DNA from 3 places in the Pseudomonas putida genome. Region 3 is predicted to be linked to each of the others. Evidence: riboswitches for the same ligand, from Rfam matches in the RefSeq annotation. Region 3 holds a riboswitch; each other region holds the start of a gene.

Region 1 (3,268 bases), 680 kb from region 3:
GATTGCCATGGCGCAAGACTTCCGTCGAATGGGCAAGACGGCTCCATTCCCTAGAATGCACCTCGCTGATGGATCAGCACCCATCGCAAAAAGCCCGCTCTCATGTGCGCGGGCTTTTTGCTCTTGCAGAGCAATGCTTCAGGCTTTTTTACACATCAAGGCAGCATCGAGCAGCCTGCCATGGTCGTACCAGGCGTCGCGCTGGTAAGCCGTGAACTGACGCTCGGTTCCCGTGCCGTGCAGTTCTACCAAACCAGCGGCCTGGGTGAGGTCGGTACTTTCGACGTACAGTTTCACCGAGTTGTCGCCATCGACCTCATAGGTTTTCACGTTACCTTGAAGTTCGCCTTTGACACACCCCAGATAAGCGGTCGTGCTTCTATCGGTAGTACCGGACGTATAATCATGGCCATCGCGCACATCCCGATTCTGTGCACACCCGGCCATCAACAGCGTGGCAAAAGTGGTTAACAGTATTGCGCCTGCGACCGATCTTGAACTCTTCACGCGACACGCTCCTGCTGCCCCATCGATAACTGACGAAAGAGTGGCCAAGCCGAACGCCCTTTTTAGTTCTCGTGTGCCCATGGTACTGCGCAAAGTGCACAGCACAATAGGCTTGTTTGCTATATGGGCAATGGTCCATGACTGGCAACTTTCCGGCTTTCGCATTATTTCTTTAGCCGAGCGGAACGATTTCAATCAGCCATGATTCTCATGCGTATCGACCACGCGCAACGTTCAGGAGAGTCCCATGGTGTGGTGGCTGGAAATACTCGCCCAGTTCGTGATCTCCACAGGACTTGCCGTGTTCAGCATCTTTGTGTTCTGGGCCTATACGCTGGCGTTCGGCAAGACCTACAGCAAGCTGCTGTCAGCCGCGCTGGCGCTCGCCCTGCTGGGCATCGCCGCCTTCCCCCATGGCACGAGCGTGGCCATCGGCCAGCAGGCGCTGCTGGGGGCTGGCAGCGAATTCCTGTTGCTGGTCGCGGACGCCTTGGGTGTGATCAGCGCCGTGATGATTGCATCATTCTTCTTCAACCCTGGGCGGTTGCTCGAAGATTCATGACGGTAGCCAGGCTATCCGCCCAGCCCTTGGCCGGTGAGCGAACAGCCGTCAGCTTCAGTACTGTCAGCGTGGGCCACCACCGTGCCCGCCGCCCATCATGCCTGGGCCGCCATGCCCCCCACCATGCCCACCACCGCCACCTGGCGGCATGAACATCCAGCAACCTGCCAGCGTGGATACCAATGCAGCCACCACGGCGGCACGCAATACATGCTTCAACTTCATTGCAACGCTCCAAAAGCAAAAACGGGTGCCCTGCCGGATGGAAGGCAGAACAGCGTTGCAAGTGTAATTTCCAGACCGGGCAGCCTGGCGAGCTTTTCCATTTCTTTACAGTTGCGTGGTACAGGCCTGGCCCCATGCACCTTTGCATTTGACGCCACCTTCGCCGCGTGCTCTCCTAACGCCTTGCGTCAGGTGCCCCATCGAGGGTGAAACGGGAAATCGGTGCGTCGCAGGCCCTTGTCAGGGCCGGGCAAATCCGGTGCTGCCCCCGCAACGGTAAGCGAGCGAAGCGTCCAGACCACTGTGCCACGCAGTCCGGCATGGGAAGGTGATGCTTTTCAAGGAGCCCAGCTCCTCCTCGCAAGCCCGGAGACCGGCCTGGCGTTCATGAACACCCCGCGGAGGGCGGGCGCTGTCGCATTCCCTCGGGCGCCCTCGTGCCCGGGGCTGCCGCGCTTGTCCCCATTGCCTTCTAAAAAGCAAAAGCAAAGCAGAGGATCGCGTCATGCCCATCACCAGCGCCAAACACAACATCACTACCCCCGTCACCCTCAGCCAGCGCGTGGTCATTGCCGTCGGTGCCAGCCTGCTCGGCCTGTGCCTGGTGTACTTTGCCGGGTTCTCGCACATCGAAGCCGTGCACAACGCCGCGCACGACACCCGCCACAGCGCCGCATTCCCTTGCCACTGAGGCTGCCATGATCAAGCGTATCGCCCGCACTGCCGGGTTCAGCGGCCTGCTCGCCGCTCTGTTGCTGACCCTGCTGCAAAGCTTTTGGGTCGCACCGCTGATCCTCGAGGCGGAAACCTATGAATCGGCCGCTCCGGCAGCCGAGCACCACAGCCACGGCGACGAAGCCAGCGCTGGCCACACCCACAGCGAGGAAGCTTGGTCGCCAGAAGATGGCTGGCAGCGCATCCTGTCGACCACCGGCGGCAATCTGGTGGTTGCCGTCGGCTTCGCCCTGATCCTCGCCGCCCTGTACAGCCTGCGTGAACCAGGCCGTACCAGCACGGGAGCGCTGTGGGGGTTGGCCGGTTTTGCCGTGTTCTGCCTGGCCCCTACCCTGGGCTTGCCGCCGGAACTGCCAGGCACTGCCGCAGCCGACCTCGGTCAGCGCCAGAGCTGGTGGATCGGCACCGCAGCCGCGACCGCAGTGGGCCTGGCCCTGCTGGTGTTCGCACGCCATGGCTTGCTCAAGGCACTGGGCGCCGTCTTGCTGGTGGTGCCGCACGTGATTGGCGCTCCGCAGCCGGAAGCCCATGAAAGCCTGGCCCCGCAAGCCCTTGAGGCTCAGTTCAAGATCGCTTCCTGGCTGACCAACGCGGTCTTCTGGGTAGCCCTGGGCCTGCTCAGCGCCTGGCTGTATCGCCGCTCCAGCCACGCCTGATGGCCATCGACCAGCCATTGCCGGCGCTGTACGCCGGCTTCGGCTGCCGTCGGGGTTGCCCGGTGGACGTCCTCGACGTGTTGCTGCATGAAGTGCTGCAGCGTCACGGCCTGACCGCCACAGCACTTCGCGGCTTTGCCAGCATCGCGGGCAAGGCCGACGAGCCAGGCCTGCAACAACTCGCCGCACGCTACGCCCTGCCGTTGGTAGTTTTCGCTACCGAGCAACTGCAGGCGTACGAACCCCAGCTCAGCCACCGCTCCGCAGTCGCCTACGCCCACAGCGGCTGCTGGGGCGTTGCCGAGAGCACAGCACTGGCCCTGGCCAGCCTCAGTCACGCCGGCGCCACACTCAGGGTAACCCGTCAGGTGCGCGGCCCCGCTACCCTGGCACTGGCCTCTGCCGGATAATCGCTTCTTTCATCATTTCAAGGATCTGCCATGACGGTCTACTTCATCGGCGCCGGCCCCGGCGACCCGGAACTGATCACGGTCAAGGGCCAACGCCTGATCCGTCAGTGCCCGGTGATCATCTATGCCGGTTCGCTGGTACCTGCGGCGGTGCTCGAAGGGCATCAGGCCGA
Region 2 (3,268 bases), 1.1 Mb from region 3:
CGTCGATGAAGGCGGTGTTGGCGGCCTGCAGGTGGGAACGATAGAACAGCAATGGCGCCACCGGGTGTTCGGGGTTCCACTGGCTGTACCAGTCCTCTAGCAGCGCACTGGGTTTGCGCGGGTGATACACCGAAGTCCGCGGCAAAGGCTGCGGTTCGTCCCAACGGTAATCGCGCCCCAGCCACTGGCTGGCCAGGCATTTGAACAGGTTGACAGCGTTGCTCTTGCCGCCCTGGCGCAGGTAGTGCCAGAGGCGCTCTGCCGGCTCGCCGGTGACTGTCCCGAGACCGGTCAGCTCAGGGTCCGGGCGGTCATCGCCGGGGACCAGAATCAGCTGCACGCCCCGTGCCGCCAGCTCGACCAGTTGTTCGACGCCATAGCGCCAGTAACCGACACCGCCGTGCAGCGACACCAGGATCACCTTGGCATGGCACAGGACCTCGTCGACATACAGGTCGACCGAGGCATGGTTCTGCACTTGCATCGGGTTGGCCAGGCGCAGGCTGGGGAAATCGTCCGGCAGTTGCTCGGCGGTTTCGGCGAGCAATGCCAGGTGCGAGTCGCCGCTGCAGAGAATCACCAGGTCGGCGGGTGTCTGGCCGAGGTCGGCGATGCTGTCGTCCGGCACGAAGCCGCCGGGCTGGGTCCGCAGCAGGTGCATGGGTCAGGCGCCCAGGGCCTGGCGCAGGCGCGCTTCCAGTTGCGTGGCGTCGAGGTCCTGGCCAATCAGCACCAGACGGGTGATGCGTGGCTCGTCGGCGCGCCAGGCACGGTCGAAGTGCTTGTCGAAACGGGTACCCACGCCCTGCACCAGCAGGCGCATCGGCTTGCCGGGGATGGCCGCGAAGCCCTTGGCGCGCAGGATGCCGAACTCCACCACCAGCTGGGTCAGGGCATCGAGCAGCAGGCTTTCGTCGGCTTCGGGCAGGTCGATGGAGATCGAGTCGAAGGCGTCGTGGTCGTGATCGTCGTGATCATCGCCGTCATGGTGGGAATCGTGGTGAGTACGACGGCCATCGATGTGCGCCTCGGACTCCGCGCCCACGCCCAGCAGTACTTCCAGCGGCAGCCGGCCGCTGCTGGCTTCGATCACCTTGACCGCCGGTGGCAGCTCCTCGGCCACTTCGGCACGGACCTTGGCCAGGCCTTCGGCGTCGATCAGGTCGGCCTTGTTCAGCACCACCAGGTCGGCGCTGGCCAGCTGGTCAGCGAACAGTTCGTGCAGCGGCGATTCGTGGTCCAGGTTGGGGTCAAGCTTGCGTTGGGCGTCGACCTGGTCCGGGTAGGCGGCGAAGGTGCCGGCTGCCACGGCCGGGCTGTCGACCACGGTGATCACCGCGTCAACGGTGCAGGCGTTGCGGATTTCCGGCCACTGGAAGGCTTGAACCAGGGGCTTGGGCAATGCCAGGCCGCTGGTTTCGATGAGGATGTGATCGAGGTCGCCGCGGCGTGCGACCAGTTCGCGCATTACCGGGAAGAACTCTTCCTGCACGGTGCAGCACAGGCAGCCGTTGGCCAATTCATAGACGCGGCCGCTGGCTTCTTCCTCGGTGCAGCCGATGCTGCATTGCTTGAGGATTTCGCCGTCGATGCCAAGCTCGCCGAATTCGTTGACGATGACCGCGATGCGGCGGCCCTGGGCGTTGTCGAGCATGTGGCGGAGCAAGGTGGTCTTGCCCGAGCCGAGGAAGCCGGTAACGATGGTGACGGGGAGCTTGGCCAGTGTTTTCATGTCGCGTTGCCCTTGGCAGGTTGGCGCGGGCACACGGGACGAAAGCCGCAGGCCAGGCCGGCCGGGCTTGTTCGCCACCGGATCACCCCGCCCGGTTGAAAGTCGAATTCGGCTCGAGGCAGGTCTCCTGGCTTGCACCGCTCCAGCTCTTGGCAGCAAGAAACTGGCGGGATGACGCCTTCCCGCGCGCGGCGCAGTGGCTGTGTCGATCCATTGTCGGTGCTTACAGTTGCGGGGGCAGCCGCGGCTTGTACCGCGTTCCCGTCTTAGCTTCGGCAGGGCCGAAGAACCTCGAAGTCGCAAGGCTACGCGGGGGTGGGCGGGGGGTCAACTGGTGCCCGCCGAAAACCTTGCAGCGCCTGTCAGATCGCGCGCCGCCCGCGCGGCGCATCGCGAGCTTTGCTCGCTCCTACGTTTGTTTCGGGCCAGTTAACCTGTGGGATTTTCGCGCGAATCCCTTGGCGCATGTCTCGATATCGCGTCGTACAAACAAGGCGGTCGCGCGCGTGTCACAGGCATTATTGGCCAAAAACAAACGTAGGAGCGAGCGAAGCTCGCGATGCGCCGCGCGGGCGGCGCTCGATCTCAAAGGCACTGCAAGACTACCGGCGAACACCTGCCAGCCCTCACACAATCACAAACCAAGCATCCATGGAAAGGAACCAGCGGCACACGCCAATGCCTGATGCTGTGCCAATTTTCAACTTATCTATATATGTTGTATCCCTGCTGCCCCCTTCAAAACGGAGCCGGCATGAAGAAAACCCCGCTAAGCCAACGCAAGGACGATCACCTGGACATCGTGCTGACCGGCACCCCCACGCACGCCGTAGACCCCGGCTGGTCGGCGCTGCGCTTCGAGCACTGCGCATTACCCGAAATGGCCCTGGACGACGTCGACCTGAGCACCGAGCTGTTCGGCTGTGCCCTACGCGCCCCGCTGCTGATCAGTTCCATGACCGGTGGCGCCGAACGCGCACGCTTCATCAACCAGCACCTCGCCGAAGCCGCCCAGGCACTGGGCATCGCCATGGGCGTCGGCTCGCAGCGTGTGAGCCTGCGCAGCAACCAGGACCAAGGCCTGACCGGCGAGCTACGCCGCCTGGCACCGGATGTGCCGCTACTGGCCAACCTCGGCGCCGCCCAGTTGCGAGAGGCCGACGGCCTGGACCTGGCGCGCCGCGCAATCGACACCCTGCAGGCCAATGCCCTGATCATCCACCTGAACCCCCTGCAGGAAGCCGTACAGCCTGAAGGCGACCGTGACTGGCGCGGCGTACTCGAACGCATCGAAACCCTGACCTCCCAACTGCCCACGCCAGTGATCGCCAAGGAAGTCGGCGCAGGCATTTCACCCAGCGTGGCGCGCATGCTGTGTGACGCAGGTGTAGCCATGGTCGATGTCGCCGGTGCAGGCGGCACCAGCTGGGCAGCCGTAGAAGCCGAGCGCGCCGGCAACGCCGCCGAGCGCGAGGTCGCCCTGGCGTTTGCCGACTGGGGCATCCCGACCGCCCAGTGCCTGCTGGCGGTACGCCG
Region 3 (3,268 bases):
AGCTCACCCAGCGCCTGCAGAGCATCGATGCCCTGCGCGGCCTGGTGATCCTGTTCATGCTGCTCGACCACGTGCGTGAAACCTTCTTCCTGCACCGCCAGGTCAGCGATCCGATGACCATCGATGCCACCGACCCGTCGCTGTTCGCCAGCCGCACCCTGGCCCACCTGTGCGCCCCGGTGTTCGTCCTGCTCACCGGCCTGTCGGCCTGGTTGTATGGCGAGAAATACCAGGGCCGCAGCGATGTGTCGGCGTTCCTGTTCAAGCGCGGGCTGTTCCTGGTGGTGCTGGAGTTCACCCTGGTCAACTTCGCCTGGACCTTCCAACTGCCGCCGAGCGTGGTCTACATGCAGGTGATCTGGGCCATCGGCGTGAGCATGATCGCCCTGTCGCTGCTGGTGTGGCTGCCGCGTCCTGCCCTGCTCGCCCTGGGCGCGCTGATCATCGCCGGGCACAACCTGCTCGATGGTCTGCACTTTGGCGTGGAATCGGCCCTGCATGTGCCGTGGGCGATCCTGCATGACCGTGGCTGGCTGGAGGTCTCGGAGAACCTGCGCCTGCGCACCTCCTACCCGGTGCTGCCGTGGATCGGCGTGATCGCCCTGGGCTACGGCCTCGGCCCGTGGTTCGCCCGTGGCAGCGACGCCGGTGAGCGCCAGCACCGCCTGCTGATGGCCGGCGTCATCGCCCTGCTCGGTTTCATGGTGCTGCGCCTCTACAACGGTTACGGCGAGGCGCCTTGGAGCGGTTACCCGACCGTCACCCAGACGCTGATGAGCTTCTTCAACATCACCAAGTACCCACCCTCGTTGCTGTTCCTGGCCCTGACCCTGGGTTGCGGCCTGCTGTTGCTGCGCGCCTTCGAGCGCGCCGGGCTGGCCCGCTGGATCAGCGCCCTGGCGGTGTTCGGCGCAGCGCCGATGTTCTTCTACCTGCTGCACCTGTATGTGCTCAAGCTGCTGTACCTGGCCTGCGTAGCGCTGCTGGGCCTCAACCACGGCGACTACTTCGGCTTCGACGGCATCGGCGCGGTGTGGCTAAGCGCGGTGTTGCTGGCCGTGGCGCTGTACCTGCCCGTGCGCTGGTTCGCCCGGCTCAAGGCCCGCCGGCGTGACATCGCCTGGCTCAAGTACTTCTGATTAAACGTTTTCACCCGGCGACCTGATGGTCTACCATGCGGCCCGCCGGTTTCCACCACGGAACTAACAGGGAATCCCAGGCCCGCCACCATTGGCGCGCCAAACGGAACTGCCCCCGCAACTGTAGGTGCCGAGCCTGCTCCATCGATGCCACTGGATCAATGATCCGGGAAGGCCGGAGCCAGGTGACGACGCACCAGTCAGGAGACCTGCCGGCATACATTCACCAACCGGCGGGGTGTCCGGGATGGCCATCTGTGCTGCCCTCGCGCCTGCGAGGGCCGGCGATGCCTGTCCGTGCGTTCCTCACCAGAACTGACCGATAGGAGATCGCCCCGCATGCTGCTGCGCTTCACATCCTTGCTGGCCGGCCTGAGCCTGACTGGCCTGGCCCAGGCTGCCGCCACCCACTACCCGCTGACCATCGACAACTGCGGCGCGCCGCAGACCTTCGCCCAGGCGCCCGAGCGCGCAGTCACCATCGGCCAGGCCGGCACCGAGATGCTCTATGCACTGGGCCTGGGCGACAAGCTGGCCGGCACCTCGCTGTGGTTCAACAACGTGCTCCCCGAATACCAGGCGGTGAACGCCAAGGTGCCGCGCCTGGCCGACAACGACCCAAGCTTCGAGGCGGTGGTCGGCAAGCGCCCACAACTGGTGGCCGTGCAGTTCGAGTGGATGGTCGGCGCTCAGGGCGTGGTCGCCACCCGCGAGCAGTTCAGTGAGCTGAAGATCCCCACCTACCTGCTGCCCTCGGACTGCGAAGGCAAGGACAACCTGGTCGGCGCCGACGGCACCCGCCTGCAGGCGTTCCAGGTCGAGAGCATCTACAAGAGTGTCAGCCAGCTGGCCGAGATCTTCGACGTGCAGGACCGTGGCGCGGCGCTGAACACCGACCTCAAGGCACGCCTGGATAGCGCGAAGCAGCAGCTGGCCGGCAAGGACCTGTCGCAGACTTCGGCACTGTTCTGGTTCTCCAGCGCCGACCTCGACATCGACCCCTACGTCGCCGGCCGCCAGGGCGTGGCCGACTTCATGTTGCGCACCCTGGGCGTGCGCAACGTGGTCGAATCGACCGAGGAATGGCCGACCGTGGGCTGGGAAACCCTGGCCAAGGCCAACCCGACCTGGCTGATCATCGCGCGCATGGACCGCCGCCGTTTCCCTGCAGACGACTACCAGAAGAAGCTCGAATTCCTGCGCAGCGACCCGGTGACGAAGAACATGGACGCGGTAAAGAACAACCGAATCATCATCCTCGACGCCGACGCCATGCAGGCCGGCATCCGCCTGTTCCGTGGTTTGCAGACCTTGTCTGCGGCCTTTGCCAGCGGTAAAGCAGCGCAGTGATGAACGCCCTGCCCTACACCGCCCTGGCCGTGCTGGCCCTGCTCGCGGCCGTGCTGGCCGGTACCGCCATTGGCGAGACCAACCTGTCACCGAACTTGGTTTTCCAGGTGCTGGCCAACCACCTGTGGCAGGCCGGATACCCGGTCGACCCGATCGACGCGGGCATCGTCTGGAACTACCGCCTGACCCGCTCGCTGGTCGCCGCTGCTTGCGGTGCAGGTCTGGCGACCTGCGGGGTGATCCTGCAGGCGCTGTTGCGTAACCCACTGGCCGAGCCCTACCTGCTCGGGCTGTCCGCCGGCGCTTCGACCGGTGCAGTGCTGGTCGGCCTGCTGGGCCTGGGCAGTGTCGCCCTGAGCATGTCCGGCGGCGCCTTCATCGGTGCCCTGGCGGCCTTTGCCCTGGTGCTGGTGCTGGCCCGAGCGGCCGGGCCGAGCAGCAACAACGCCCAGGTGATCCTCGCCGGCATCGCCGGCTCGCAGCTGTTCACGGCCCTCACCGCCTTCCTCATCACCAAGTCGGCCACCGCCGAGCAGGCGCGCGGCATCCTGTTCTGGTTGCTGGGCAACCTCAGCGGCGTGCGCTGGCCGTCGGTGTGGATGGCGTTGCCGGTGGCGCTGTTCGGGCTGGTGGTATGCCTGTGGCACCGCCGGGCGCTGGATGCCTTCACCTTCGGCGCCGACTCGGCGGCCTCGCTGGGCATCGCCGTGCGCCGCACGCAGTTGCTGCTGATCAGTTGCGCGGCTCTGGTAACGGCCGTGATGGTGTCGATCGTCGGC

What was found. Region 3 has a riboswitch for cobalamin ahead of C2H86_RS22175 (ABC transporter substrate-binding protein). Riboswitches for the same ligand answer to the same signal wherever they lie in the genome.
Region 1: it holds a riboswitch for cobalamin, as region 3 does, so the genes downstream of both, C2H86_RS25140 (CbtB domain-containing protein) here and C2H86_RS22175 (ABC transporter substrate-binding protein) in region 3, are expected to answer to the same signal.
Region 2: it holds a riboswitch for cobalamin, as region 3 does, so the genes downstream of both, cobW (cobalamin biosynthesis protein CobW) here and C2H86_RS22175 (ABC transporter substrate-binding protein) in region 3, are expected to answer to the same signal.

What each region holds. Positions count from the first base shown of each region.
Region 1 is NZ_CP026115.2:5,527,215-5,530,482, reverse strand. It holds gene C2H86_RS25150 (hypothetical protein) at 139-507, opposite strand; gene C2H86_RS25145 (hypothetical protein) at 755-1,069, shown strand; gene C2H86_RS28250 (hypothetical protein) at 1,133-1,294, opposite strand; cobalamin riboswitch at 1,468-1,690, shown strand; gene C2H86_RS25140 (CbtB domain-containing protein) at 1,800-1,985, shown strand; gene C2H86_RS25135 (CbtA family protein) at 1,993-2,685, shown strand; gene C2H86_RS25130 (cobalamin biosynthesis protein) at 2,703-3,095, shown strand; gene cobM (precorrin-4 C(11)-methyltransferase) at 3,126-3,268, shown strand, end outside.
Region 2 is NZ_CP026115.2:5,977,144-5,980,411, forward strand. It holds gene cobN (cobaltochelatase subunit CobN) at 1-661, opposite strand, end outside; gene cobW (cobalamin biosynthesis protein CobW) at 665-1,732, opposite strand; cobalamin riboswitch at 1,833-2,042, opposite strand; gene fni (type 2 isopentenyl-diphosphate Delta-isomerase) at 2,487-3,268, shown strand, end outside.
Region 3 is NZ_CP026115.2:4,842,677-4,845,944, reverse strand. It holds gene C2H86_RS22180 (DUF1624 domain-containing protein) at 1-1,139, shown strand, start outside; cobalamin riboswitch at 1,169-1,370, shown strand; gene C2H86_RS22175 (ABC transporter substrate-binding protein) at 1,479-2,489, shown strand; gene C2H86_RS22170 (FecCD family ABC transporter permease) at 2,489-3,268, shown strand, end outside.